DNA from 3 places in the Paenibacillus sp. IHBB 3054 genome. Region 3 is predicted to be linked to each of the others. Evidence: predicted binding sites of a transcription regulator. Region 3 holds the regulator's gene; each other region holds the start of a gene.
What was found. The regulator LexA, encoded in region 3, represses DNA repair genes until DNA is damaged. The targets are predictions, from matches to a motif close to CGAACATATGTTCG.

Region 1: a site for LexA is predicted at 7,011-7,024, ahead of ACQ76X_RS30385 (DNA polymerase IV). Genes of this name have one in related genera too.
Region 2: a site for LexA is predicted at 3,958-3,971, ahead of ACQ76X_RS05950 (ImmA/IrrE family metallo-endopeptidase). Genes of this name have one in related genera too.

What each region holds. Positions count from the first base shown of each region.
Region 1 covers NZ_JBOFBG010000044.1:825-10,431, reverse strand. Annotated here, with positions in the region: gene ACQ76X_RS30410 (ArsR/SmtB family transcription factor) at 1-867, shown strand, start outside; gene ACQ76X_RS30405 (HAD family hydrolase) at 974-1,726, shown strand; gene ACQ76X_RS30400 (DsbA family protein) at 1,824-2,552, shown strand; gene ACQ76X_RS30395 (DNA topoisomerase 3) at 2,649-4,931, opposite strand; gene ACQ76X_RS30390 (hypothetical protein) at 5,045-5,518, opposite strand; gene ACQ76X_RS30385 (DNA polymerase IV) at 5,515-6,774, opposite strand; gene ACQ76X_RS30380 (helix-turn-helix transcriptional regulator) at 7,435-8,403, shown strand; gene ACQ76X_RS30375 (hypothetical protein) at 8,756-9,061, shown strand; gene ACQ76X_RS30370 (DUF3139 domain-containing protein) at 9,369-9,607, opposite strand, start outside.
Region 2 covers NZ_JBOFBG010000003.1:108,524-118,130, reverse strand. Annotated here, with positions in the region: gene ACQ76X_RS05980 (DUF6597 domain-containing transcriptional factor) at 1-234, opposite strand, end outside; gene ACQ76X_RS05975 (hypothetical protein) at 279-539, opposite strand; gene ACQ76X_RS05970 (2-phosphosulfolactate phosphatase) at 631-1,401, shown strand; gene ACQ76X_RS05965 (WD40/YVTN/BNR-like repeat-containing protein) at 1,391-2,086, opposite strand; gene ACQ76X_RS05960 (hypothetical protein) at 2,232-2,411, shown strand; gene ACQ76X_RS05955 (hypothetical protein) at 3,149-3,313, opposite strand; gene ACQ76X_RS05950 (ImmA/IrrE family metallo-endopeptidase) at 3,397-3,939, opposite strand; gene ACQ76X_RS05945 (YjfB family protein) at 4,051-4,227, opposite strand; gene ACQ76X_RS05940 (YjcZ family sporulation protein) at 4,539-4,697, shown strand; gene ACQ76X_RS05935 (hypothetical protein) at 4,745-4,882, opposite strand; gene ACQ76X_RS05930 (hypothetical protein) at 5,055-5,267, shown strand; gene ACQ76X_RS05925 (hypothetical protein) at 5,257-5,520, shown strand; gene ACQ76X_RS05920 (NucA/NucB deoxyribonuclease domain-containing protein) at 5,590-6,027, opposite strand; gene ACQ76X_RS05915 (cytidine deaminase) at 6,238-6,654, shown strand; gene ACQ76X_RS05910 (glycosyl hydrolase) at 6,907-8,382, shown strand; gene ACQ76X_RS05905 (PH domain-containing protein) at 8,400-8,900, opposite strand; gene ACQ76X_RS05900 (hypothetical protein) at 9,093-9,607, shown strand, end outside.
Region 3 covers NZ_JBOFBG010000002.1:32,326-41,932, forward strand. Annotated here, with positions in the region: gene metH (methionine synthase) at 1-2,012, opposite strand, end outside; gene ACQ76X_RS03780 (FixH family protein) at 2,192-2,614, opposite strand; gene ACQ76X_RS03785 (HAD family hydrolase) at 2,854-3,639, opposite strand; gene ACQ76X_RS03790 (hypothetical protein) at 3,675-4,202, opposite strand; gene ACQ76X_RS03795 (DUF896 domain-containing protein) at 4,253-4,462, opposite strand; gene ACQ76X_RS03800 (LysM peptidoglycan-binding domain-containing protein) at 4,573-4,986, opposite strand; gene lexA (transcriptional repressor LexA) at 5,279-5,905, shown strand; gene ACQ76X_RS03810 (L,D-transpeptidase) at 6,081-6,419, shown strand; gene ACQ76X_RS03815 (DMT family transporter) at 6,836-7,213, opposite strand; gene ACQ76X_RS03820 (TetR/AcrR family transcriptional regulator) at 7,214-7,765, opposite strand; gene ACQ76X_RS03825 (hypothetical protein) at 8,067-8,807, shown strand; gene ACQ76X_RS03830 (hypothetical protein) at 8,874-8,996, shown strand; gene ACQ76X_RS03835 (hypothetical protein) at 9,104-9,523, opposite strand.

The sequences.
Region 1 (9,607 bases), on a different contig from region 3:
ATGATATATGTTACCGGTAAATGGATCTCCAATCTGGATATAGGTCCCGACTGGGTCCGTGATCTCGACGGCCGCATACCGCCGCAGCAGGTATCCGCTCTGAAGCAGGCTGCCGAATGGCCCTTTACTGACTATGATGTGCTGTATGCCTGGGCTTACAACCGCGGGCCAGGCTCCAAAGTGCTGCAGTTCCTGGACGAACTGGAGTCTTCCTCACTGGAGGAGCGATTCGAGCGCTTGTCTCCCCTGTTTCCCGATTTTACGATTGAAGAATGTAAACGGATCAAAGACAGCTATGCTCCGCTTCTTCGCCTTTGGTATGATCAGTACTTCCGCCATGTGGAGCAGAAGATTCTGCCGCTGCTGATTGAGGACGCCTCGGAGAAGAAGCTGCTGGAGAGCAAAATGGACCCTGGAGCGCTGATTGAATACGCCTCAGGCGGAGTGGTAGTCGGTGACATCCCGGATTTGCAGACTATTGTGCTGCTGCCTACGGTGCACAACCGGCCGATTAATACGTATTGCTTCTATAATACCTTAATGATCATTCAGTACCCTGTAGATGTGCCTTCTGAAGACGAAGACGAGCCGCCTACCGTACTGCTACGCCTGACCAAGGCGCTGTCGGACCCGACGCGTCTAAGACTGCTGCGCTATGTGGCTAATGAGCCCAAGACCATATGGGACATGCAGTCCGATTTGAGCCAGTCCAGTGAAATGCTTATGCATCATTTGCTTATCCTACGGGTCGCCGGTCTCCTGCGCGTCCATCTGGGCAGTGAAGGAGAAGGCAATGAACGTTTCAGCATCCGCGCGGACGGCGCCTCGGATCTTCAGATGTTCCTGGAATCCTATATTCGTTTATAATAACAGTACCAAACAGAGACAGAGTTAAGCGAATGCTTACGAAGCGAGTTTTGTACGAAGCCCTGCCGATAAGTATCTGCTAACAAAACTTTTAGGAGTGAGCGTTATGAAATATTCAACACAGCAAGTAATTTTCGATTTGGACGACACCCTGGTGCACTGCAACAAATATTTTGACCTCATTCTGGGGCAGTATTTCGAACTCATGTCCGACTGGTTCAGCGGCATTGGTCCTACTACGAGTGAAGTCCGCACCAAACAGGCCGAGATTGATGTAGAGACGGTAAGCACCAGCGGACTGGCCAGTGAAAATTTCCCCAAGTCCCTCATTGCAACCTACCACTATTTTTGCGCCAAATTCAACCGGTCAACCGATCCCTATCAGGAGCAGCAGCTGATGAAGCTTGGACTCAGTGTCTACGATCAGGAAATCGAAGCTTATCCGGGCATGGTCGAGACGCTTGATTCATTGAAACAGGACGGTCATGATTTATATCTGTACACTGGCGGCGACGATACGATTCAACAGCGCAAGATTGAACAGATGAAGCTGGATGTATATTTCAACGACCGGATCTTTATCCGCCAGCACAAAAATGTAGAATCACTGGAAAATATTCTGAGCACTTACCCGTTCGAGCGCCAGCGCACCTGGATGATCGGCAACTCTCTGCGCACCGATGTACTCCCTGCCGTCACCGCAGGCATCAACAGCATTTACCTGAAGCAGCAGAACGAATGGCTCTATAACCTGATCGAGCTTCAACGTGAAATACAGCAATCTGTAGTAACCATTTCTTCTATTCACGAAGTAACCCCGGTTATCCGGACAGCGTCTCTGCGACAAAATCACGGGTGACGAAAAGACAAGTCCTTGTTACAAATGACATAGGCAACCTCCTGGCAGTGTGATTATACTGTTTGAGAAGATTTTCATCTCATTGCAGGAGGTAGGAATGAACAAGAAGACGAACCCTAAGAACGCTCCGGACAGCAGACGCTTACTCCCCATGCTGCTGGCTGTAGTTGTGGTTATCCTCCTTGGTGTGCTTGTCTACATCACGACGAGCAACAAAGACGATGAGGCCATAGTATTCGACAATCTGCCCAACTATACGGATGTAAAAGGCACCATCGTGGTTGACGGGCTGAAGTATGAGAAGCAGCCGCATCTCGGAAGCAAAGATGCCAAGGTAAAGGTCATTGAATTCGCCGATTTCAAATGCCCTGCCTGCAAGAAATGGACGGCAACTTATCTGGATACGTTCATTAAAGATTATGTAGACAGTGGCAAAGTGCAATTTTATTTCATGAACTTTGCATTTATTGACCGGGATTCTTATCTTGGCGCAAGTGCCGGCGAAGCCATCTATAAGCAGAGTAACGAGAAATTCTGGGAGTATCTTCACAAGCTATATGAGAATCAGGGTGACGAAAGCAAGATCTGGATTACCCAAAAGTTCATCCTAGACTTCGTGAAGAACAATATTGATGGCCTGGACTACGCTCAATTTGAGCAGGATGTCCAGAATCACACCTACATGTATGATGTGAAGGAAGACTTTAAGATTGCCGGCTCTTATGGAGTGAATGGCACACCTAAATTCATGGTGAACGGCGTTCTCCTGCCGAACTCCTCATATGAAACACTGGCCGCTGCAATCGAAGCCGAACTGGTCAAATAAGAATGTAATGCATTTAAAAAGAGGATGTGCTCCGGCCGGAAATCATTAGGCCAGGGTGCATCCTCTTTGATTGCTCGTAAGATTTAAACTTTGCCTTTATTCTACAGTCAGTTGACCTGTACTTACATCCGAGAGTACCAGCTTGCCCTCCTGCGGTGAGCCGTCCTCGCCGGCAAGCTTCAGCTTGCCTGTTTTGCCTTTCTCAATCAGCGCCTTGACCTGGGCATCACTAAGGGTGCGGCCGTGATTTTCCTTCCAGATGACAAATTTACAGCCTTCCTTGTAATGGGAACAGCCATACCCTTTGCGCCCCATAAAAATCGTTCCACCGCAGCCGGGCCGCGGACACTTCCCGATGATTTTTGGTCCGTCATCCCCTTTAGCCGCAGCCGCTTTTCCGGCAGCTTCCGCTCCTGACTCGCCAGCCGCTTTGCGGGGCTTCGCCTCAGCCGGTTTACCTGCCGGCTTGCGTGCCGCGCCGGCTCCGCTTCGTCCTTTGGCTCCGCCTTTCAAGGATGGCGTCTCCCCTTCAAAGGAGGTTTTGGCTGCCCGGGACTGTACCCGGACTTTGTCCACAATCATCGAGGCGAATCGCTTGACGTTCTCCATAAACTGCCCGTCCGCCGCCGTGCCTCTGGCGATTTCATTCAACCGCCGCTCCCACTGGCCGGTCATTTCCGGTGACGTCAGCAGTTCGACGCCTGCACCACGAATAAGCTCAATGGCAGTCCTGCCCTTTTGCGTGATGGCGATTTTTTTGCCCTGCATTTCCACATAACCCACGTTCTTAAGCCGTTCAATCGTCGCCGCGCGGGTAGCTGGTGTGCCAAGGCCGGAGTCCTTCATCGCGTCGCGCAGCTCCTCATCCTCAATCTGCTTGCCCGCACTTTCCATCGCTTTCAGCAGCGTACCCTCCGTGTAGTGCTTGGGCGGCTGGGTGTCCTTCTCTTTGACGATCGCATCACTGCACAGCACCTCATCGGCAGGAACCACTGAGAACGGTTCATTCACTTCAATTTCTTCTTCCTCTTCATCTTCCTTGCCTTTGCCCTTGGACGGCTTGGCCTTGTCCTTCTTCTGATCGCCGTAAATCACTTTCCAGCCCAGGGACAGCAGCTCCTTGACCGTAGTTTTGAAATTTTCGTTCTCCACCTCGGTAAGTACGGTATGAACCTTATATTCAGCAGCCGGATAAAATTGCGAGAGGAAGCGGCGCACAATCAAGTCGTACAGCTTGGCCTCATCCGCGCTAAGTCCCGATGCTTTGCGGTTAGTCGGCAGAATGGCATGGTGATCTTCAACCTTCGAGGGATTGCAGATAAACTTATTGCCTTTATGGACCAGATTCCGGTTGGCGCCTTTAACCCATTCGTCATACGATGTACCTTGCAGGGCGGAAAGCGTCTTGTGCATCTCCGGGATGTTCTGTTCGGTCACATAGTTGGAATTGGTCCGGGGATAGGAGATCACCTTATGCTTTTCATATAATGCCTGAGCAATATCGAGCGTTTTTTTGGCGGAAAAAGCATGCTTACCGTTCGCCTCGCGCTGCAGCAGCGTCAAATCATATAACTTATTCGGGTACTCTTTCGTCTCTTTGACCTCATAAGAAGCTATCCTCCCCGGCTTGCCCTTGACCTTAGCGGCCAACGCTTCAGCTTTGGCTCCATCCGTCAGACGTTCCCCTTGCCACATCCCTTTGTAGGTCATCTCGTTCTGAGCGAAATGTCCCTCCACTTCAAAAAACTTAAGCGATGAAAAAGCTTCTATCGTCTTCTGGCGGTCATAGATCAGCGCAAGTACTGGAGTCTGCACCCGCCCAACGGACAGCAGCACATTATGTTTGGTCGTAAACGCCCGTGAGCCGTTCATGCCAATCAGCCAATCCGCTTCACTGCGTGCTCTGGCGGCTTTGGTCAGGTTTTCGTACTCTGATCCGTCCCGCAGCTCCTGGAACCCTTTACGGATCGTCTCCGGAGTCAAATCGGAAATCCACAGCCGTTTCACTGGCTGATTCAGCTTCAGATGCCGCTGTATCAGCGAAAAGATATGCTGTCCCTCCCGCCCGGCGTCGCAGGAATTGACCAATAGGTCGCTGCGTTTGGCCAGTTCACCAATAACTTTCAGCTGGTCAATGGTACGCGCATTGGGTACCAGCTTGAACTGCTCGGGGATGATCGGCAAATCATTGATATTCCATTTTTTATATTTGTCGTCATAGGCTTCAGGCTCGGCCAACCCGATAAGATGTCCAATCGCCCATGTGATGATGTACTGCTCCCCTTCCAGATAGGAACGGTAATTTTTGGCCTTTGGTTCTATTGCGGCGGCGATATTCCGCCCCATATCCGGTTTCTCCGCAATAATAAGTGTCTTCAAAAAGTATCGCTCCTTAACCTTCATTGTTCCAAAATACGTCCAGTAGTCTATTATACCATTATGATGTGAATAAAAAATACCCGCCAGTTCAAATGAACTGACGGGGTTTCGTCTTATTTTTGCAGGTCTTTTAATACTGTCCCAAGGTCGGCGGTATACTTGGTCAACCTTAAGCTTATCTCTGTACGCATAACATCACGAGTTAGTCCAAAGCGTTCCTGGTACCCCCGGCAAAAGATTTTATAATATACTAAAAATTCCTCCTGTTCATCCGCCAGCATCCTAATATTTCGCTGCTTCAGCTCTTTTTGTAACTGATAGGTATCCTGAATAATCCTACGCTGTATGGCTTGCCCGGCCATTAAATAGGCGCGTTTAAGGATGTTGCCTGAATGTTCGATCTCCTTCAGGCTCTTGCTAACCATAGTATCTATGTAAGGGAGCAATATGAGGTCACGAACCATTGTCCGTTCATCAACGGTTATCATTTTTCTTACCTCATCATCTTGCTTCTGCTCATACTGCTCCACGTGTTCGGTCATTAACATTTTGGTTTTCCATCTCTCATTCCCGTTTAATTTACTCATTTATAATGTCCTCCAATCTGTTCAGCCCGTTCCAGGGCAACTCCAGATTCGAGCAACGAGGAAGCACGTATGAGCGCTCGGCTACCGTACCGGGTTTTGATTTGATCAATTGCCCGTTCTCTGTTGTATGTGCGGATACGGTCATCAAATAACGTAAGTTGCATGACACTGTCATCGGTCAAATGCGATATAGATATCGCTAAACGGCTTAAAGGCATACCGGTCCAATTATCAACGAATAAGCGATATGCTGCTGCTGCCACCTCATGAGTTAAAGACGATGGCTCCGGCAGTGTCATTTGTCGGCTGTATGAGTTTGATTTATCACCATCGGTTTCTGATACCGCTATAGACACCGTTGCTCCCATATACCGGTATCTCCGCGCTCGTTGGCAAACCTCAATTACCAATTCAAGCAAGACAACCTCGATTTCAGTTAGTCGGGTATACAAATTCCAGCGTAGAGCCTTACCGTGTCCTACTGATTTGATTTGATGGCGTATCCCGGTAACTACTGGGCTGGGATCTATGCCACGGGCAGTCTGCCAGTAATACTCCGCCTGAATATCGCTTTGCTTGCCCATAGTCGTACGCATTCTCCGCTTAAACTCACCTAACTCCATACGGGCAATATCTCCAATTGTGGTAATACCCATGCGGTAAAAATTTTTGCTCATTCGACCAGCCACCATAAACATTTCATGCACTGGCAACGGCCAGAGCTCTTTATCTAAATTGTCGTAATCAAGCCTGAAAATTCCTCCGTCCTTCTTCTTGGCAAAGTTGTTTGCCATCTTAGCAAGTATTTTTGTCGGTCCGATCCCCACTCTGGTCCAAACACCAGTTGATAACATGACATGCTGCTGAATGGAGTGAATTACCTCCTGCAAATCTCCTCCAAAAAAGCTCAATGAGCCTGTCACATCCAAAAATTGCTCGTCGATACTGAAGGCTTCAACAAGGTCGGTATAACTATGATATATTTCTGAGATCAGCAGAGAGACCTTTATATACGTACTCATCCGTGGCCGGATGACCACTAGATCCCGGCATTTAGTCATTGCTTCACCAACGCGTGACGCGGTGGTTACACCATAGGCTTTGGCGATGGGGCATGCTGCCAATACAATGCCATTCATCCTAGTTGGATCTCCGACTGCGACAGGCTTATCTTTGTATTCAGGGTGGGCAGCCTTTTCGACGCTTGCGTAAAACGCTTGGCAATCTGAAAGTAAAATGATTCGGTCCTTAGGCATATCGCTGCTCCCGTGCCGGATGCCACGCGAGGATATTAGAGAGCAGAAAGACTCGTGGCGCATGGACTGATAAGCAAGTAGCCCGAACGCACCCATTCCGTATGTCCAATATTTCAATTCGCCTCTGAGTGATCTCTCCCAATTTGTCCAAGTATATGATTTCGATGGTTTGGCCGATGCTCATTTTCATGATTGATCGCCTCCGATAAAATAAGAACATTTGTTTGTATTATAACCAAACATACGTTCTTTATACAATAAGTAAGATATTCTTCCAATGGGATAAAAAAGAAATTAATTATCTCCGCTCACTTTATTGCAGATATAGACATAAATGTTTAGAAAATTCTTTTATTTCTCTATATTGTAGGTTTTGGAAATACTAACAACCAATACATTAAATATACGATAAGGTGGGGCTGGTGTTTGGTTAGGACCAAAACGTTTGAATTGTCATTGAATGATAACGTTGATATTATCCAAGGCAGAGTAGTTTCCTTATCTGCGCTTAGTGTTTGATGTTGTGTAAGCGCTGAAAATTTATATTAGGCGAGTTAAGGAATAAAATATATCCTCTCTTTTCCGCAAGTAAAATCAAGCAATGCAATTTCCATTACTCTATGATGACTATAGAGTGGTTGAAACGAGGTGAACAGTCGAATGTACGAGTGGCACAAGCAAATCCAAATAATCGTTGATGAAATCGACGAGTGTATTAAAAATCGTAACGGTGAAGCAATAACGCTACAATTTCTTTCTCGCAAGTTAGGTTATTCCGAATTTCATACTACGAGAAAATTCAAGGAAATATCGGGTATGCAATTTAGGGATTATCTGCGGCATAGAAAATTAGCCTTTGCACTAAAAGAGGTTCGGGATAGTGAAAGAAGCATTTTGGATATTGCTTTTGATTATGGTTTTTCATCACATGAAGCTTTTACCAGGGCTTTCAAGGGAACATATGGTGTAACTCCAAGTGAATACCGAAAAAAGCCTATGCCTGTTGCCCTTCGTACAAAAATAAACCCTTTCGACCGCTACTTTTTCGGATTTGGAGAGATTGGTATGATCAAATCTACAGATGATGTTAACATTTATTTTGTAACCATTCCCGCACACAAATTTTTGCACATTAAAAACTATGAGAGTAATGGGTATTGGGATTTTTGGCAAAAGCAAAGTCTTATTCCGGGACAGGACTGCGAAACAATTTGCGGCTTACTCGATAGTATCAAGGGCAAATTGGATGACGATGGTGGGAGTGAATCTAACGGCGGCAGCGGTCAGATTATGGCTTACATTAATGACCCGGACGGCAGACTCTGCGATTGGGGTATTCCACGTACAGAGTGTTTTGGTGTACGTCTTCCTTTTGATTATAAAGGTGAAGTACCACCACAAATGCTTATGATTGATGTTCCCGAAGCCGAGTATATTGTTTTTGAACATGGGCCATTCAATTATGAGCAGGAAAATCGTAGTGTAGAGGAAAAGATGGAAAGGACAATGGCAACTTTTGATTTTGCAGGCACTGGTTACTGCTTTGATACTTCCCTTGGGAGAATCATTTACGTTTATCACGATCCGGAGCGGTTTTTGAAGTATATCAGGCCAGTGCGGAAGTCATAATCAATAAAAAGCACCTGCCCAAATGCGCTAGGTGCTTTTCTACATATGATAACGTCCTGACACCGCTCCTTCACAGATAATGACTTCCAAGCCAGTCAAAACAGATTAAGCAGGTAAGCAAAAGGTTGCGGCTATGTGCTGATGAAGAAAATAAGCAAACTGTAGTGTTGTCTCCGCAACCATGTAGCCGCATGATTAGTTGGATTATCTACGAATGGCATTAATTCTTAGTCCCTACTTGACAGCATCTTAGGAAAAGGTTGAAATATTCTCTCAGATAACGAGTCATCAAATTCTAGTTTATGAAAAAGAAGGATTAGAGGATAAAATCCACACAGTAGAGATAAGCAAGTTGACAAAAGGGACATACAGTGTTGACTTTATTATTGATGCGATAGATATATTTGGAGAACTTTTAAGTCCTGATACTGTAATACCTACTCCAACGGAAACACCAACACCTACGGTAACACCAACTCCAGAGCAACCAACCGGCGATCGTGCCATCTTGGTTGTAACGATGAATACTGGCCTTGAAAAAGAATTCGATCTTGATAAGCACGATAACAACAAAGGCCCGTTCAGCAAACATACTGAATACGTGGTACATGATAAGATCCTTACCTTTGAAGTAAGTGAGTACACTGCAACAAAATAAACAAAAACAAACCCGTCCGTCACGAGCCCGGCGGGTTATTTTATGTATGCTCTAAATTCAAATCGTTCACGTATGAACAAACTGCCGGCAATCTTGATTGTCTCTTGGGAATACGACTCCACCAACCCGCCATAATCCATTAGGTGGCCAATTGGGTCCGGATCTTCCCGGACCAGACTGATACCTTGGATTGCGCAAGGGTAGCAGTTAGGAAGTCTGCATCGTTCTCCAGGACTTTGTATGTAGTCCTCGAATAGTCCGCACTATAATAAAATCAAATGAAAACTCCGTATAAAACCCGCTGTAATTAGTTATCCTTTTTTAATCGCTGCGGTTCTTTAGGATCTAGTTGTGTCCAGTCTGATGCATCTCTGTCTGTGAAAATGTATTTTGTATTAGGGTCATCAGCAAATATTACATATACAGGAAATTTCGGCATAGAACTTAACTCAGCTTTAACACTCACTATATCAGATTCAGAGTATCCCTCTACAGTAATTAAATATGCTTTTAGGCTTTTTTCAAGTGAATTATATTTAAACTGGA
Region 2 (9,607 bases), on a different contig from region 3:
TGCCCTATCTTTTCCTATCTGGAATACGATATCGATGCAGCCGTCGGGGGCAATCATTTCCTTCCTGCCGGATATTGAAATTGGGCTTAGGGAGTCTTGGAAACTGCGGATGGTAGACAGCCAGTAATAGTATACATATTTATGTAATTTAACACTTGGCCTCCATTCGTTATATCTACCGGGCAAGTTAAGAATGAAGGAGCGGGCTTGAACTGGGACAAAGGGGGAGCTCATCAAATGTCCTCCTAATCTGAAAGTTCATAAAAGATATGTGTTTGTCAGGGTCTGATCGCCAGACCCCAAAGTGTTACAAAGACAAAAATATAGAGCAGAATTCCCACTACAACAAGCGCAGATACCCATCTGAGGATAAGCGGTTTGGAGGTCTCTTTCCCGAAGAAGCTGGTAAAAAAGGAACCTGTGAAGCCAGTTATTAGGAGGTATAGAAGATCCTTATTGTATTCTTCAGCAAGATCGAAGGTATAAAGGATCAGAGCGATCACCGAGATAGCGAACAATATACGGGACAGGAATTTCATAGTTCCTCCTCTAGTAATTGTATATTTTTAACTTTATATTATAGCAAATATAATCTCCAGCCTATAAAATTGGGATAAAGGAGGAAGTCCGATGTTTTATGACCAGACACCGTATAAAGTCAAAGTGGAATGGGGGCAAAGAGGAGCGCGGGCCGCGTCTGAACGTGGGGACATTGTGATCATCGTTGATGTGCTCAGCTTCTCTTCTACGGTAGTGACTGCGGTTCAGCACAAGGCTAATGTCTTTCCGTATCCCCCGCCAATCAATGAGAATGCCAAAGCCTATGCCAGAGCCAACAGTGCGGAAATCGTCTGGGGAAGAGCGGAGGCGATCAGAGAAGGAGGGCATTCCCTGTCTCCATTGTCGTTTAGTTCTGCTGATTTTGGCCGTGACTTTGTATTATGTTCATTAAATGGTGCTGCTTGTACATGGATTGCTTCACAGGTGCCGGCGCTGCTCATCGGATGTTTCCTTAATGCGTCTGCCGTGGCTGAGATTGCTAACCGTTTAATGCAGCAATTGCAGGCAAATATCACTGTGGTCCCCTGCGGCGAAAGGTGGTCCGATGTTAGGGAGGGTGAAAATAATTTGCGTCCAGGCATTGAAGATTATTTAGGTGCAGGTCTGATTCTTTCCCAATTAACCGGCAGCAAATCTCCTGAGGCTGAGGTCTGTATTGGAGCTTTGAAGTACTCCAGCAAAACCATCAGGGAGCTTATATGGGATTGTGCGAGTGCCCGTGAACTCCGTGAGCGCGGGTATGAAGACGATGTGACCTACTGCTGTCAGGTGAATATTAGCAGTGCTGTGCCCATCCTTCAAGACACCCGTTTTATAAATGCTAAGGATCTTAATTCATAGACCAGATTTCCCCATTGGATGAAGTCCAGGTTCTATCGCCGATAGTAATACTCCATGAGTAGCTTGCGGATTTCTGATCCAAAGAGGCCTTCCAGGATAAACCGTTCCATTCCCCCTCAGGTCTATCCATGATGGGGGTCCAATGACGTCCATTGTCTTGCGTTGCATAGAAGAGTAGAGAGGTCTCAGTCTGGCCTTCCTCGTTCAGCAGCCCGATCTCATTCAGTAGGACGATTCCATAATTTGTAGAGGTGAAAAATATAGGAGAGGCAGGGTTAAACTGAACGGCAGCGTATTTTGAAGGTACTTCAAGCTGCTCTTTGGCCCAGTGAATTCCGCCATCGGTTGTCTTATATAGTCCAATATCGCCTTGTCGTGGAGAATGGATCGTAATCCATCCAGTGTCCTTCGTCTTAAACTTGAGGTCTCCAATGGGGCCGCTTGGCAAAGTGCCGCTCAAGGAATCGCTCAGCTTATGCCAGGATATGCCTCTGTCATTGCTCATATAGATACGGTTATCTGCCTGATACATTCCTGAACCTGCTGAAGTTGCCTTCCAGCTATACCCAGCTTCCAAAGAATACTGGAATGTACGGATGTTATTATCTTCATCTATGTTACCGGCTTGCGGACTGTATGCGAACATAAGCTGGATTACAGACATAAGAACCCAGAGTGTTTTCATGGAAATCCCCTCCTCCTCCCATAGTAAAGGAATAAATTGGGAGATAGGTTACAGAGAGATGAAAGAAAGGTTAATTTCCTTTTATGAAACTTTTTGGATTTGGAAGCGTTTTATTGAGTATATACAAAAAAAGGAGATGGAGAATATGTCTGAGCAAAAGAAAATTCAGGAGCTTGAGCGCCGGATAGCTACGCTGGAGAGTCAAGGCGGGCATCCACCCGGCAATGATCCCAGAAAAATATTGCGCAGGGTAATATGGGGGATTCTGATCGTGTTTTTCCTGCTGATGGCAATAGGCGTAATGCAGTTTGTGAGCTCAGGTTAGCCAGATTGTTCATTCGTTCTTCTCATGAACGAGCAGTGTAGTGCAGACAAGCGCTATCAGGATGAACAAGGATACATGCTGCGATTTCTACGATACTATCATAGGGACTAGGGCGTGTCTTCAAAGCGCTTGACCCGCCAAAACCTGCTGCTGTATGCCCTAAGGAATCATGGGTACAGTAGCATTTTCTGATCACACGCGGAGAAAGGCATTTCGCCACTAGGTAGTTTTTTCGGTGGAGGCTTACGTTTCGGTGTTTCAGAGACTTCGCACTTCTTCCGAAGGCGTGTGTGCGTCCGGAAAGTGTATTCCTGGCTCTGAGCATGAACGGACCGAGTTGCACTTATTTGGAGATTTTAGCCTGTTACAGTAGGAAAACGGACTCCAGCGCAGTTATTTCTCCCTGATGGCCGCTTTTAGATAGAATGCAGAGCAGATAAGGTCGTCTGGGTCCGCAAAAGAGAATAAACAGGGGTTTTACTCTCTATAGCGTCTCCTGAGTCCGTTACGAGTGCACGAACCCGCTGCAGGCTTTTAGGGGCCCTACTTTCAAATCCCTGCTTCCCCAGAGCTCTTCCAGTTTGAAGACACGCTCTAGTAAAAGATTCAGTTCATCTTCAGCGGGATTTCATTAGGGCTTAAGCTAACAGGCTTATAGTATACACATACCCCCCTTATTAATAGATATGGACCCTGCCGGACGCCGGCGGGGTCACTTTTTTTGTCCATGGGTTCCCCTAATCTTCTTCCTTCGGTTCTTGCAGCAGAATGGAGAAGGTCTGGGTTTCATGATCGACCTCAATGGTCTCAATGCCAACAAAATCCGGGATATCAGGATGCACGGCATCCACGCTGTAATCCGGATGGGTCATTAATAACTGGATGACTTGAATGGCGTCCATTTCGCTCCCCCTTACGGGTAAATTCACCCTATACATAAGGTCTCTGCATTTCATTATGCATAAACTTATTATCCCCGCAGCGTTTACCGAATATGTCGGTGGATTAAATTTCTGTCTTCGTTCCTTTCCATCACAGCCATCAATTGCCCCTGGAACACTCGTCTCTGAATCTGGTCAATCCGCTGCATGGCCAGCTCAGCAGGAACCTGAAAGGTTGAAGCGATATATTGGACGGCATCTTCACGGAGTTCAGGCAACGTTCTGGCGGAAATCATGGAGTAGGGCATCGCCGAATAAAGGATAAAACGCTCGGATTCATCCTCCTGTGCCTGTGTGAACTGTTCGGGCATCAGCGTGTGGTTACCGGCATGGCGAAGCAAATGGCAGAGCTCATGGAGGAACTCGAGACGCTGCAGCCCGGGAGGAAGGCGGCTGTCAATAAACATGCTGTACATGCCTGCAGAGGCTTCAATGCTCTTGCTTCTTACATCCAGATAATGAATCCAGATATTCAGCCGCTCCGATATGTACTCAATGGAGATTTGCGACGGCTGTTGCACGTTCAACCGCTGATATAAATCTTCAGTCCATTTCTCCAGGGCGGTCATTTGATAGTAGGATTGCATGGGAATCACCTCAATATAGGATCGTATGTTCGTATTATTGGCCAAAAGAAAAGCCCAGAGGGCTCAAGGATAACCGGAACTCATGTTCTTATGTATATAAGCATAAATCAATCAAACTACAATATCAAGTGTTTTTCCCAAGTTGGGGTGTGGGCTCTGCTGGAGCATTTGGACCAGATTCTGGCTTTGGATCTCAGTCGTTTTTGTGGCAATATTCATGACTTGCAGCCCTGCAGCCTGGTGTAGGGACGCTTGACTCATCGCCATTGATAATGCAGCAATGTCCATGTTGCACCTCCTGAAAGTTTTTTGAAGCTTTACTACTTTAGATGCTGCGTCACAAAAAACTCGCTTCGGAAGCATGCGCTAAGTTTTTTGAAGCTCCACTACTTTGAATGCTGCATCGCAAAAAACTCACATCGAAAGCATACGCTAAGTTTTTTTGAAGCTCCACAGCTTTGAATTTACTTACTATATATCGACAATGACGGGCCGATACTTTAGGTGAATGACATTTCTTTGCCGTTTGGCCCATACGGTAGATCAGGCTTTGACATATTCTGTGCTGTATTCAATATTCACGAGGAGGAATTTAAATAATGGGTGTAGATTATGGTTGCGGTTGCGGTAATAACGTTGGTGGAGTAAACCAAGGTCCTCCGGTAGTTATGCCGGTAGTAAGTCCATGGACATCGACAACCTCCATTCTGGTTCTCTTTATTCTTCTGGTAATTATAACAAAAGCCTGTATATTCTAAATCAGACTACTTCGAATGCTGCCCCGTCAGGCATATGCCAGATGGGGCTACTTCTTTTTTTTACGGGCTGCGGGTCCAATCTGACGTTTGATTCTTCCTGTGGTTTCGTCGATCTCAATGATATAGAGTTCTTTTACCGTGCCTGCAAGTGCGAACCATTCCTTGAAGGCTACTTCCTCAGACATGGGCCCGTAAAGCCTTTTTCCCCGATAACAAATATAGAACACCTTGGCTCTCCGCGCGTGGAATAATATCCCACTTTATATTACGCCTAATTCACAGAAGATTGCATAAAGAACATTTGTTCGCATATAATACATACAAATATTCCTGGGCTTTGTAAAGGAGGCGGTTTACATGAGTGTAAAAGAATTGGGGAAGCTGATCGGGCAGGTTATTGAGATCATATATGAGGACAAGTCGGGGAACATCACCCAGCGCAGAGTTGAGGTTCATGGGATTAAAGGCGGACTGCTCCGGGCCACTTGTCTGACCACGGGCGGTCCAAGGGTATTCCGGACAGCAAACATCCTTGCCTGGCGCCAGGCAAAGGCCCGTTATGCTGGATGATACAGCGCGCAAGCTGCTGAGGATCATGTACCATTTCAGCAACCATTTCCGGAGGATGCCAACACTGCCAGAGCTTGCAAAGCTCAGCGGGCGGACACCGGCGGGAATCTATTCCGGATTTCGCGAGCTGGTGCTGGAGGGTCATATCCAATGGCAGCCGCAACAGCCTATAGAATCGGCGGTTATTTTGGTGGCCTGGGAAACTCCCGAGCCTGGAGCGCATACTTCGATCAGCGGCCACTGGAAGGATTGAGGCAATCTGCGTAGTGCTATTTACACAAAGAAACGGATACCCTCCGGGAGGACGGTATCCGTTTCTTTGTTATTTGAACATGAATTCTACCTTTGTTCCGTCGGCAAAATCCTCCAGCTGGTTGCCTACCCAGCTTCCTGCCCCGCGGTTATCGCTTGGCGTTATGTATTCAATGTCGGCTCCGGCGCCGCCTTCGTCACACATGGCCATCGGCCATTCATCACGGTCGTAGCCTTTTTTGGTCGGGACCCCTTTTAAGGATTCCTTGCGGTTCGCTTCGGCTTCCCCCCGGTTGATGGTGCAGATCGCCGATTCCCCGCTGCTGATTGCCTCCTGGATATGTCCGGCTGTCTCCGGGTAACGATCCGCCGGGAATTCGAGCTGGACTACCTCGGAGTCTTCCGAAGAAGGCGTCGTGACGTTCTGGCCATTATCTTCAAACCAGTAAGCCGCCAGGACCAACAGTGCAATGATGATAAGACTGGGGATGAATTTCTTCTTTTTCACATCTGCTCCTCCTAAAGTTTTGTGAGCATAGCTTCATGGATTCGGTTCGTACAAAACTGGCATCGGAAGCATAGGCTTAAGTTTTGTGAGCATAGCTTCATGGATTCGGTTCGTACAAAACTAGTATCAAAAGCATAGGCTTAATTAGTATAGCGTAAATTCAGTGTCCTTTAGTATACTAAGTTAGGAAAATAAAGGGGGGACAGGGAGATGGGAAAAGAGATTTCAATTGAAGACCAGACGCTTATCGCCTCTGCGGTGGAGATTATCAAGAAACGGTATGAGTGGGAGCGGCATCATGTCAGTGCGGCCCTGCGCACCAAGACGGGAGAGATCTTCACGGCGGTTCACCTCGAGGCTAGCCTCTCCCGTGTTACTGTGTGCGCGGAAGCGATGGTGATCGGCAAGGCAATTTCCGAGGGGTACAAGGAGTTCGATACCATCGTTGCGGTGAGGCACCCGGACCCGGACAGCGAGGACAGAGAGATCAAGGTTGTCTCACCTTGCGGCATGTGCCGGGAGCTGATCGCTGACTATGGCAAGGATTGCAAGGTCATTCTAATCGAGGATGACAATTTGACCAAGGTCGATATTATTGATTTGCTGCCTTTGCGGTATGCAAGGTAAGAGGCAGCCGTCCCGGCATTATACATACGTCTAGAGTCGATGAGATCGGCAGGCCATGCAATGGGTGTATTAACCCAGGCCGGAGACACAAACCAAAGAGCCTTCGGGCTCTTTTTTGTTAGCCCTGGAAAAGGAGAGCGGAGCCGTTTCTTTGTGGGACCCGATAATTTTGTCCGTTTGTTGTCCATCCGCCGCCACTTTGTCCCAAACCTTGTCATAACATGGTATAAAACCAAGGGAGGGCGAACAAGGATGGAACAGCGTATACTCCGGGATATGCTCGATTCGGCTTCAAGGCTGGTGAATGATGCCCAGTGGCAGGCAGCATTCAGCAGTCTGCTTAGAACTCCGGCGGACACCGAACTGGCGCTTCCGGCCTTGAAGGTGCTGAATACGTTATATTCGCTGCAAGGCAAAGCAATCCTCAGCGGGCAGCATGATTATCTGGAGAGTCCGGATGAATTCAGCAACAAGCTGAAGAATACCTGCGGACAATATGCCGCGCTCCACGGCTATGAGCTGGGTGCGATCAACAATCAGACAGAGACAGTTATGGGGAGTCAGCGTCAGGCGGTGGTGGACAGTGCGGTGCGCTGGCATAAGGCGGGCGGAATTGTGACGATGAGCTACCATGCCCATTTACCGGGTACGGCTCCGGCCTGGTCCAATGTCTCCGTGAGCCTTAGCGAAGTTGATTTTGCCAAATACCTCACTCCCGGTACCGCTCAATACAATGCGTTAATGAAGGATCTGGACAAGACGGCCCTTTCTTTAAAAAAACTGAGGGATGCCGGTGTGCCCGTGTTATGGAGACCGTACCATGAGATGAACGGCGGATGGTTCTGGTGGGGGGGAAAACGCCGTTTCACCGAGCTTTGGAACCTTATGTTCGAGCGGTATACGGTTTATCATAAGCTGCATAATCTGCTCTGGGTGTGGAGCCCGAATGCCAAAAATCAGTGGTGTGATGAGCCTGCGGGTTATTACCCCGGTGCAGGAAGGGTGGATGTGCTGGCGCTGGATATTTATGAGGGGGATTTCAAAAAGAGTCACCACGACACCCTTTGGGATCTGGGGCGGGGCAAGCTGATAGCCATTGGGGAGAACGGGCAGCTGCCGTCCCCGGCCCTGCTGGCAGGTTCGCAGAATAAATGGTCGTACCAGATGACCTGGGGCAAATTGCTGTATGAGAATAACAGCGATGCGGTCATTAAGGCTTTTATGAAGGACAGCTTTGTACTCACGCGGTTAGAGTATACGGTCAAGGCTGCGGAACCAGTCTCGGCGCCTCCGGCAACTTCTTTGCCAGGACTTCGGGGAGAGTATTACAATAATGCGTCACTTAGCGGCACTCCGGCGCTGGTCCGCACCGATGCCAATATTAATTTCATCTGGAAGCAGGGTGCTCCCGATCCGGCGGTTCCGGCCAATTTATTCTCAGTGCGCTGGAGCGGCAGGCTGAAGGCGGGCTACAGCGAGGGTTATACGATTTACACTTCCTCGGACGACGGCATCCGGGTGTGGATAGACGGAGTGCTGGTGATTGACAGCTGGATGAAGCAAAGCGGGCAGGAGCGCAAGGGCAGCATCGGCCTGATTGCCGGCAAGCTGCATGAGCTGAAGGTGGAGTATTATGAGAACCAGGGCGATGCGAAGGCGGTGTTAATGTGGGAAAGCTCCAGCCAGCCTAAAGGCGTTATTCCGGCCGGAGCGTTGTATCTTCCGTAACGGGCTGCCGCAACAGCTTAGATTTGCTCGCGGTAGCTGATGTTGTTGGCAATTTTTTCGTTGCGGACAGCGCCTCGCAGCACATCCTTCACAGACTGCACCTTGCGGATTTTCCGGAACAAAAGCTGTGGTGATGAAGGGTCATCGGAGAACACAGTAAGCGTTCCGATTCCAAGCAGACGGTCCGGAATGGACTGGGCTATCGAGAAATCATTTACCCGCAGTAGTTCAATTTCTTCGAGATCCTTGCCGATAAGTCCGGTCTTGACCATAATCCGCTGACTGGTGATCGTGTAGGTAGTTGTGTTAAGGCCTATGAGGCCTTTGAGGCGGTCGGAAATGCCGGCGGGTTTGCCCTCCCACAGCTCGACTTCCGGACCTGAGCCGGAGCCGGACATTCCTTTAGCTGACGTTTGGTGCGGTGCCGCTGGAACCGTTCCATCGACAGGTGCTCCGCATTTTCCGCAAAATTTGGCACTCTGCTTGTTTTCTGCGCCACAGGCTGTGCAATAAGCCATAAGGGATCGTCCTCTCTTATTCCGGATGAAATGATTATAGTATACCATTAGATTTCCGGTCACGGCCGGAGATCTTTTTACCCATGAATACGCTTAATTTTAGGAAAATGTTTCATTCGGGGCCATTTTACAATATTTTCATTTGCACTTTGCAAAAGCCGCCATTATTCTGTTAAGTGGAGGGATTCAAAAATGAGAAAAGCTTTACTGACAGGATTACTTATGGTGGTGGTTATCCTCAGCGCCTGCAGCAATAATAGTTCAGCCCCTGCATCAGAGGAAGAAGCGCAGGAGACCGTACAAAACTTCTACGACAAGATGTCAAAATTCGATGAAAAGGGCAAGTCTTCCCTGGATAATTTCAACACTACTTTAACCTCTTATTCGACAGGAAAAGCCTCGGATAAGGAGCTGGAGAAAGCGGTTGATCAATTCCAGGATACGACATCGGAAATTGCCGATAAGGTGGGAGATGTGAAGATTTCCAAAAGCCTGCCTGAAGAGGTTCAAAAACTACTGAGTGAATCAATGATCGCTTTTAAAAGCGCGTACTCCATTAAAGAGCAAGCCTCGAAAAGCGCCGTTTCTCCCGACGTTACGGCCGATGAGTTCAATGCAATGAACCAGCAGGCGGATGTGGCGATGCTGTATGGCATTTCCAAGCTGAACGAAGCAAGGGCTGCCGTAGGGCTGATCGAAGACGAGAT
Region 3 (9,607 bases):
TTCATTACTTCAGCGCTTTGCAGCACTTCAGCGACAATCAGCTCATTGTTGTTAAATAACCGGCCCACCTCGGACATTCCAGCCATAAGCGGCCCGTTGATGATTTCCAATGGACCACTTTTGGTCAACGCTTCGTTAAGGTCAGGTATCAGCCCTTCCTTCGTTCCTTCAACTACATAGGAAGCGAGCCGTTCTTCCAGCGAAAGATTGGAGATCTTCTCTTTTTTCTCAACCTTTTTCTCACGGAAAGCGGCAACGAAGGCAGACAGAGTCTCATCATTCGTATTGTAAATCAGCTGCTCAGCCAGATGGCGCTCTTCTTCCGGTATGGAAGCATAACGCTCTACCTTCTCCGTATTCACAATGGCATAATCCAGTCCGGCCTTCGTGCATTCATACAGGAAGACCGAGTTCAGCACCTCACGGCCCGCTTCCGGCAGTCCAAAAGAAACATTACTGATTCCCAGTATCGTATGCACGGAAGGCAAGGCTTCCTTGATCATGCGAATGCCATCAATAGTCTCTTTAGCAGAGCCGATATACTGCTCATCCCCTGTACCAACAGGGAACACCAGTGTATCAAATATCAGATCCTCTGCCGCCAGCCCATATTTGTTCACCAGCAAATCATAGGAGCGTTTGGCAACCTCCAGCTTGTCTTCCGCTTTAATGGCCTGTCCGGATTCGTCAATCGTGCCTACGACAATCGCAGCCCCGTATTTATGAATCAGCGGTGTAACCAGTTCGAATTTTTCTTCACCATCTTCAAGGTTAATGGAGTTAATAATCGCTTTACCCTGGCAATATTGCAGCGCCAGATCAATAACCTTAGGATCGGTTGTATCGATCATCAATGGAACCTTCACCTTTTTGACTACCAGCTCCAGAAACAGCTTGATGTCCTCGATCTCATCGCGGTCCGGATCCTGTACGCAGACGTCAATAACCTGAGCTCCACTCTTGACCTGTGCCCGGGCAATCTCCGAAGCCTCTTCGTATTTCCCTTCCACGATCAGCCGCTTGAATTTCCGTGAGCCGAGCACATTCGTGCGCTCGCCTACCATATAAGGACGGTTGTCACTCTCAACATAAACAGGCTCAATGCCTGACAATGCCGGCGGATGACTTCCCTCCAACTGGCGCGGCGGATAAGCCGCTAATGTCTCTGCCATCGCCCGGATATGATCCGGTGTCGTTCCGCAGCACCCGCCGGCAATATTCAGCCAGCCCTTCTCGGCAAAACCGGCCAGCTTGCGGGCAAGCGAATCCGGTGACTCATGATAGTTCCCGTTCTCATCCGGCAACCCGGCATTGGGATAGCAGCTAACTGCTGCCGAAGAGATTGCCGAGAGCGACCGGATATGATCGCGCATAAACTCGGGTCCGGTTGCACAGTTCAGCCCGATGGAGATCGGTTTCAGATGCTCCAGTGAGATATAGAACGCCTCAATATTCTGTCCAGCAAGCGTCGTACCCATCGGTTCGATAGTACCCGAGATCATGACGGGCAAAGAGATGCCTGCCTTCTCAAAGGCGTTGCGTATGCCGATGCTTCCGGCTTTCACATTCAAAGTATCCTGGGAAGTTTCCAGCAGCAGGGCATCCACTTTGCCGTCAATCAACGCTATAGCCTGCTCTTCGTAGCTATCCACCAGCTCCTGGAATGTTACGCCTCCGGTGACCGAAAGCGTTTTTGTTGTCGGTCCCATCGCCCCAATTACATAACGCGGGTGATCGGGTGTCTCAATCTTTTCAACAGCATTTCTGGCCAGCCTCGCAGCTTCCAGGTTAATCTCCCGGGCCCGCTGAGGGATATCGTATTCGGCAAGTACAACCGAGGTTGCGCCGAAGGTATTCGTCTCGATCAGATCCGCGCCTGCTTCAAGATATTGCTCATGAATAGTCTGTATAACCTCCGGACGGGTGAGCACAAGCATCTCATTACAGCCATCCAGCTCATCCCCGCCAAAATCTTCACCGGTAAGTGGCACCTGTTGAATCATCGTACCCATTGCTCCGTCTAAAATCAGTATCCGCTGCTGCAAGCTTTCAGCAAGTGTGTATTTAGCCACTTCATATCCCCCCAGTAAAACATTAGAGTAAGTTTAGCAGAATAAAACGGAATCGAAAAGCCTTCCTTTCCACTCTGCATAATAGTTTTTCTTTATAGCCAGCCTCTATCTCTATTTCATTATGGCTGCACTGTAAGTTCTTTAGTCGGCATAGAGTGCTGTGTTCTAGCTGTTACATGCGAAGTCACATCATATTTGCCTTCCTTCATCAGGATCGCCTCAGCTTTATATGTACCGTTGCCGGAGAGCTTGCCTTCAAGCTCCTGCTTGTCTTCTTCATTATTCTTATTCACAATCTCAAAAAGCACCGCCTTCGCATCATCCACAGTTTCACTGCCCTGGGTAACCACAGCCTCGAAAACTACCTTTTGATTTACCGACACTTCCACCGGATTCCAGCTCAGCTCGACGTGAATCGGCTCCATAGAGTGCTCTGATCCGTCATGCATATGGCTTGATTCCCCACTATTACCTGAACAGCTTACAATCATTGACATCGCCACAATCGTAAAAAGAGCAATCAGCTTCTTGGGTTTCATCATCCGGAGTCCTCCCGACCAAGGTAGAATTTATAACGATATTTCCAGCTTGCGGTTGCATTCTTTTACTATTATACACAACATATTCGCAATTTTAGAAGATTGCTTAAACTTTCACGCCTTTTTCGTGAAGTTAGTCATATACAGATGGATTCTCTCCCTATAATAATTGACCAACCTCTTTCTTTGAGCGCAAAAAAGCCAGCATCCCATTAGGGGATACCGGCTTCACAAAGGTTACACTATAGCGATTGTACCAGGGGGAGGAGCTCAGAGAGATGGCCGATTCTATAATCCGGCTGAATCTCAGGATTTGGTAATTTGCCAGTACGGTTGATCCAGACAGTAGTCAAGCCAGCGGCCAAGCCACCCTTAATATCCGTAGTGAGTTTATCGCCGACCATGATTCCTTGTTCAGGGGTTACCTCCAGCAGCGAAAGAGCATGCAGGAAGATATCCTTGTCCGGCTTTCCTTTGCCAAAGCTGCCTGAGATGACTACATGATCAAAATAGGGGAGAAGCTCAGGCACTCCGTCGAGCTTCTCCTGCTGCAGTGACGGGCAACCATTCGTGAGCAGCAGCAGCTTCACTTTACCACGGAGCGCATCAAGCACCTGTAACGTCTCTTCATACATGTAAGGCAGGCTACGGCGCTCGGCAGCAAACCTGTCTGCCAGCGTTTCGGCAAGCACCTCATCTTCGACACCGAGGGAGGCCAGACCACGCCGCCATGATTCTTTACGGTATACAGGAGCCAACTGTTGGAGCTTACGGAACTCCGGCTGTTCTCCAGCTGAGAAATTGGACCAAAGTGCTTCATAAGGATTAATCCCGATCATCTTTGTGAAAGGGAACGTCTCATAGGTCTCATAAAGATTCCTGGCTTCCCTGCGAACGGCAACTTCAAGCTCTTTAGGATCAATGGAGTCACCTGCAGCTTCACATGCATTGCGGAAGGCTTCTTCAACACTCCGTTCATCCCAGAGCAATGTATCGTCAAGATCAAATAGTACGGCGGTAATTGGCATTAGATTTCTCCCTCTCCCTACGCTGTTGTATCTTCCTACTCGTGTACTACTTCGATGTTATTGGCTTTGCCGAACTCCTCGAGGCGTACACCCATGGCCTCAGTGTTATAACGGTTAATCAGTTTGGAGAAAATCCACTGTTTGCGCTTGCCCTTATATTTAAGCACAACCACTCCACGGGACAAAGTGATCTTCTCAATATCTCCAGCCTGCAGCCAGCGTTCACGGTTATATTTAATCGTAGACACTCTGTTGCGCTCAACCTTCAGATACGGACGCCGGAAGAATAGAAGTGCTGCCAGCGCAAAGTAAAGAACGACGCCTAGCCAATTGGCAAGGATGCCGCTGCCTCTGGCCTCGTCGATCGAGCCTACCACCCAGAACATAATTCCAAGCAACATTAGAACAACTGGAAATGCAATGTTGCGGCCCTTAAAGATATCACTGTTTTTCGCAGCTGATTTTGAGGAAGAAGCATAAATGGAATCCTTGCCCTGCTTCTTTCTTTGCTTGTTGATCTGCTGTGTGTTGCGTTGAACCATTCTTTCCCAAGAACGGGCCATGTCAGTTCCCCCTAGTCATCCTGTAATATCTATGAAAAAGACACACTGGACTAATGTTTGAGTCCCTTGTTGCCTTGTTCATGCTCATTATTATCCACGATTTCAATGGTGTCGAGCTGGGCCCGGAAGTTGCTGCGGATGTTGCCCAGATAAATCTCGCGGAGCTTGGCCCGTTCAGCCAATTCCTCTTCACTCAGGCCGCCATTCTTCTGTTTGCGTGCCAGTTCATTGATGCGTGCGACCAATTCGTCAATATTCAATGCTTTCCCCTCCCCTATAAATTCATTCTAACTTTGCCATGAGAAAAAGAGCTTGTCAAGGTCTACCCCCTGAAAGCTCTTTACGTCAGTCTATACTGCTTATAATGAAGTTAATACACAGGCAATGTCAGTATATCTCCGGCCTGAATGTTCCCGTTCTTCAAACCGCTTGTTTTTTTAATTCCTTCTATATATACGACCGTCTTCATATCCGCTGGTTTGTTCTTAAGGGCGATACTCCATAGCGTGTCTCCGCGTTCAACTACTACCCGCTTTTCCTGCTTCACTAATGATGCTGAACTCGCAAAAACATTACCAACAACTGTAAAACCGGATACAACAAGCATAAAGACCAGCACAAGCTTCACCAGATATTCTTTCCGGCATAATCCTAAGATCGCTGTAAATAAAGCGGCGGCGGATTGTTTCATTTCATTCATATGATTAGAAGCAGATTGTCCTCTAGTAGAATCAACTTCACCGGCCTCTTCGTAGATGCTGCGGTATGTACTGTATTTTAACATTGTCATCGTCCTCCAAACACTTGTTCTTACTTTCGAAAATAATATAACACGAACATGTGTTTTGATCAATAGATTTTTTAGAACAATTGTTCGCTTTTTTCCGTTTCCATAAATGTGCCAGTTTCCAGCACCGGCTTTGCCTTTTCCCGCCATTTCCAAGCCGTTATTAGATACTAATATGGTAAAAAGCTACTATTTCCACTATTAATCTCAGATTGTTAGAACTTATGTTTGTACGAACGGAAGTTCTATGTTATAATTTTCCCAAACATACTATATGGGGTTGATTCCGATGTCAAAGATTTCGAGTCGTCAACTGGCGATCCTGGAATTTATACGTAACGAAGTCCGTAGCAAGGGTTATCCTCCGTCCGTCCGGGAAATCGGTGAAGCTGTAGGCCTGGCCTCAAGCTCCACAGTGCACGGCCATCTGGACCGGCTTGAGAAGAAAGGCCTTATCCGCCGCGACCCTACGAAACCGCGTGCAATTGAACTGCTCGGCCAGGAAGATTCCGAGAATGTACATCAGTTCGTACAGACGGTTACCCGTATTCCTGTCGTAGGTAAGGTCACCGCCGGGGTGCCGATTACCGCAACGGAGAATATCGAAGATTACTTCCCACTACCTTCCCACTATGTGGGAGACAACAAGGTATTTATGCTCTCCGTTCTCGGTGACAGCATGGTGGAAGCAGGTATTATGAATGGTGACTACGTAATCGTCCGCCAGCAGCAGACTGCTGACAATGGCGATATCGTCGTTGCCATGACCGAAGAAGACGAAGCTACCGTCAAGACATTCTACAAAGAACGTGACCACATTCGTCTACAGCCGGAGAATCCGGCTTATGAACCCCTCCGTCTTAACCGCGTTACGATTTTGGGACGAGTTATCGGTCTCTTCCGCGATATCCATTAATATTTTTGTTCATATTTAAGGGCTGCTTCGCTTTTTCAAGTGAAGCAGCCCTTTCCCCTTTTCAAATGGTCATTTTGCTCATTGCGAACATTTGTTCTATTCATCTTAAATAACATTTCCTTCGAACAGCAACAGCACTCCGCACATATTCTGATATCAAAGGAGTGCTGAACCTATGCCTAATTATCGGATTATTGTTGATTTGTCGCAGCGCATGCTTTATTTGCTTGACAATAACATCGTTACCAGAGGGTTCCCTGTCGGTATTGGCACCATGCTTACCGTTTCACCGGCGGGAGAATACACTATCATTAACAAACAGCCTAAGCCTGGCGGACCCTTCGGTGCATTCTGGATGGGTCTATCCAAACCACATTACGGAATTCATGGAACGAATGACCCTTCCTCCATTGGGCATATGGTCTCCCATGGCTGTATCCGTATGCACAATGAAGATGTGCTGGCCCTTGCAGCGATCGTACCTATTGGAACACGGGTTACAATAAGAGAGTAACAGTTTGGTGGTCAGACAAAAAGCAAAAACACCCTAAGGATCACAAAAAAATGATCAAGGGTGTTTTTCATTATGCTTAATATTGGTCCTTCCTGTCTGCTGATTCATAACGGTCGCGTATTTCACGATTTTTAGCATATATGTACAAGTCCAAAGCTATTATTCCTCTCCGGGCAAGTTTAACAAACAGTACAAATGCGTAAATACAAGCTACAGCCGATATGAGCCACATCAATACGCTAAACGCGCCAATTCCATTAAGGAAAAAACTCTCCCGATGCACAGACAACTTTCACTCACTCCCCTGTATTCTTGAATATGAAAATACCCCACCGTTCTGGCAGGGTACAGTTATTCCGTCATTATACTGTTATTTGGAACAAATTGTATATGATCTTTATTTCAACGGATTCGGCTTAGGCTCTATCGGAAAGGCTGGTTTGTTGTGTTTCGGCAGCTTCATCAGAAGAATCATGTCCAGGTCCCAGCAAATTCAGCACAATCACACCAATGACGATTAATGTTATTCCTATAACGCTGCCTGTATTTATTTTTTCTTTCCAGATCAGTACCGAGATCAGAACTGTAGCTACCGCTCCGATTCCAGACCAAATTGCATAGGCCGTATTTAATGGAATAGTCTTCAGTGACAACGACAAAAAGAAGAAAGAGCAAATGAAACTAATCAGCATTACGATTACCGGGATTATTTTGGTGAATCCTTGCGATGCTTTGAGCATCGAAGTTCCTACAAGTTCGCTGGCAATGGATATCGCCAAAAACAGATACGGCACTTACTTCTCCTCCTTTACTCCATCCATCAATTCTTTGTAAATACGTTCTTTTAACTCCAGATCTGGCGGCGCAAGTCCAAACTTTTCCGCAAACCATAATCCGTCGGTCGCCAGTCGGGCAATGGTTGCCCGCAGTGGATCCACACCGTCATTTTCAAAATTGTGTTGCCATTCAGCATATTTCTCCTGCATGTTTGTCAACAAGCCGGGATTCGTAAATAAAGCTGCTGCCAGCACCGAGTTCATGTCACTGCCTTCTCCAAAACCATAAAAAGTAGATTCAATGTACGCTCTGCTCCATTTACCAGCTTGTTGCTGGTCATGCTCTACACGGCTCTGAACATCTTCCGTAAAGTTTCGGGTCAGCTCATCCACCATACCGGAAACCAGTTGTTCCTTGTTAGGAAAGTGATACAGTAAACCGCCTTTGCTAACGTTGGCCGCTTTGGCCACAGCTTCCAGTGTTAAGTGTTCCACCCCTTGATCACGAACAATGGAGGAGGCCGCTTGCAAAATCATTTTTTTCTTGGAGCTGTTGTTATGTATAGTCACCTTATCACCCCCATTCCAACTGTACCGTCTGGACGGTTTTTTGTCAAACAAATATAAGTCTAAATAACCTGGCTTTTCCGCAAGCAGAAAATAAAATAAAGAAAATACGCTATACGCTTGCAATGCCCACAAAATGGGTAATAAATACCATATAGTTTGAAGATCAACTATTCGTTCCGCTATTGGCCGTTCTCTTTAAGTTTGGTTACGCGCATGTGTCTTATCCATACTTATGTAAGGTGAATGAATGGGCTATCCTAGAGTTATACAGGAATTCACCCTTACAGGCGGGAGGAAAAAGATGAAAAAGAACAAACCATTCTATAAAATTTGGTGGTTCTGGGTGGTCTTAATAGCCGCCGGCATCATAGGGTTGGTTACCACCGGGAACGAGGACAAGTCAGATGATCATACTGCTTCGATTACGGCGCTAGCAACACCGATGGTTACTGCCAAGCCAACCACTGAATCAAGTCCATCTCCAGCAACAGAATCAACGTCTAAGGCTACAGCAGAACCTACAACTGTCCCAACCCTTTCACCTTCAGCCGAACGAACTGTCAACCCCACTCAAGCAACGTCTGCTGATCAAGTACCTTTATCTGCTGATGAGGTGCTGGCTTACACTGCCAATCTTACAAGTAAAACTTTTATAAAAGACGTAAACGTCGGGACAGACAATATAACGGTTACTTTTTTTGAGACCTACCAAGCATATAAAGAAGCGAACCCAACCTCCGGCATTACAAAAGAAGATTACATCGATTACTTTTCTACAGGCGACCAAATAAACAAACTGCTTATGGAAGAAACAAGCCGATTATTCGCGCAATTCCCCGGAGCTGCTTCGATTGACATGGTGATTCCATACGATGGAAAAATCTATTCCGTAGCTCTCACGCAAGGAGAAATCGAGCGATTTTATAACGTGGACTTCAGTACACTGGCTTCCAATGAGATATGGAGAGAGAAAGTTAGCAATCCTCACTTCAACAAAAGAGACCGACAACAATTCGTTGAGCAGTTCGTCCAAGTAAATTAACAAGGAGTTTGTGATGTACACCGATTAATTGTATAATCTACTAAATATTAACTAGGAGTGATCGCAATGAGTAAACTCACGCGTTCAGATAAAGCTATCGTTTCCTTTTTACTTGGATTCGCCTCCCTGTTCATTATTGCATTCTTCGTAATTCGATATATTGTGCAGAATGTTTCATTTGCTCCATAAAATCCATATTTACTTTCGGCACCTGTCTGGGAAAAGCTTAAACAATAGACATCAATACCCCGTCATTATAATCACTGACGGGGTATTGTTCGTCAAAGGATGGTGAACTATTTTCCAGTTACAATAGCCGTAAAGACTAAAGGCCCTGACACAAAAGCAGTAGTTGCCGGAGTCTGATTCTCAATGATCAATTGATAGTTTTGCACACCCAGTGGCGCTGTTTCAACAAACAATTCTTCAAGTGTTATATTATTATCAAAGACATTAGTTACCAGATTGTAGTAAATCTCAGTACCAGCCCGCCAAATGCGCACAAGAAGTCTAATATTTCCGGCTCCGACTAATCTAACACCAATTAAGGCCCTCAATTCCACCCTATGGTTGAATGACTTGGGATTTGCAGGGTCAATAAACACCGACAACGTTGCAATTTGTACGCCTCCACCATTATTAGGAATAGGCAAATTGATACCATTCGTAATAGGAGTTACAACATTATCACTATAAGCAATAACCGTTTCTGCCATTTCATCATCTCCTCCCTGTTCTGCTTTATACTATTCTTGGGAGATGTTAATGCGTAGATTAATAACACCCGGCTAAACATCTTT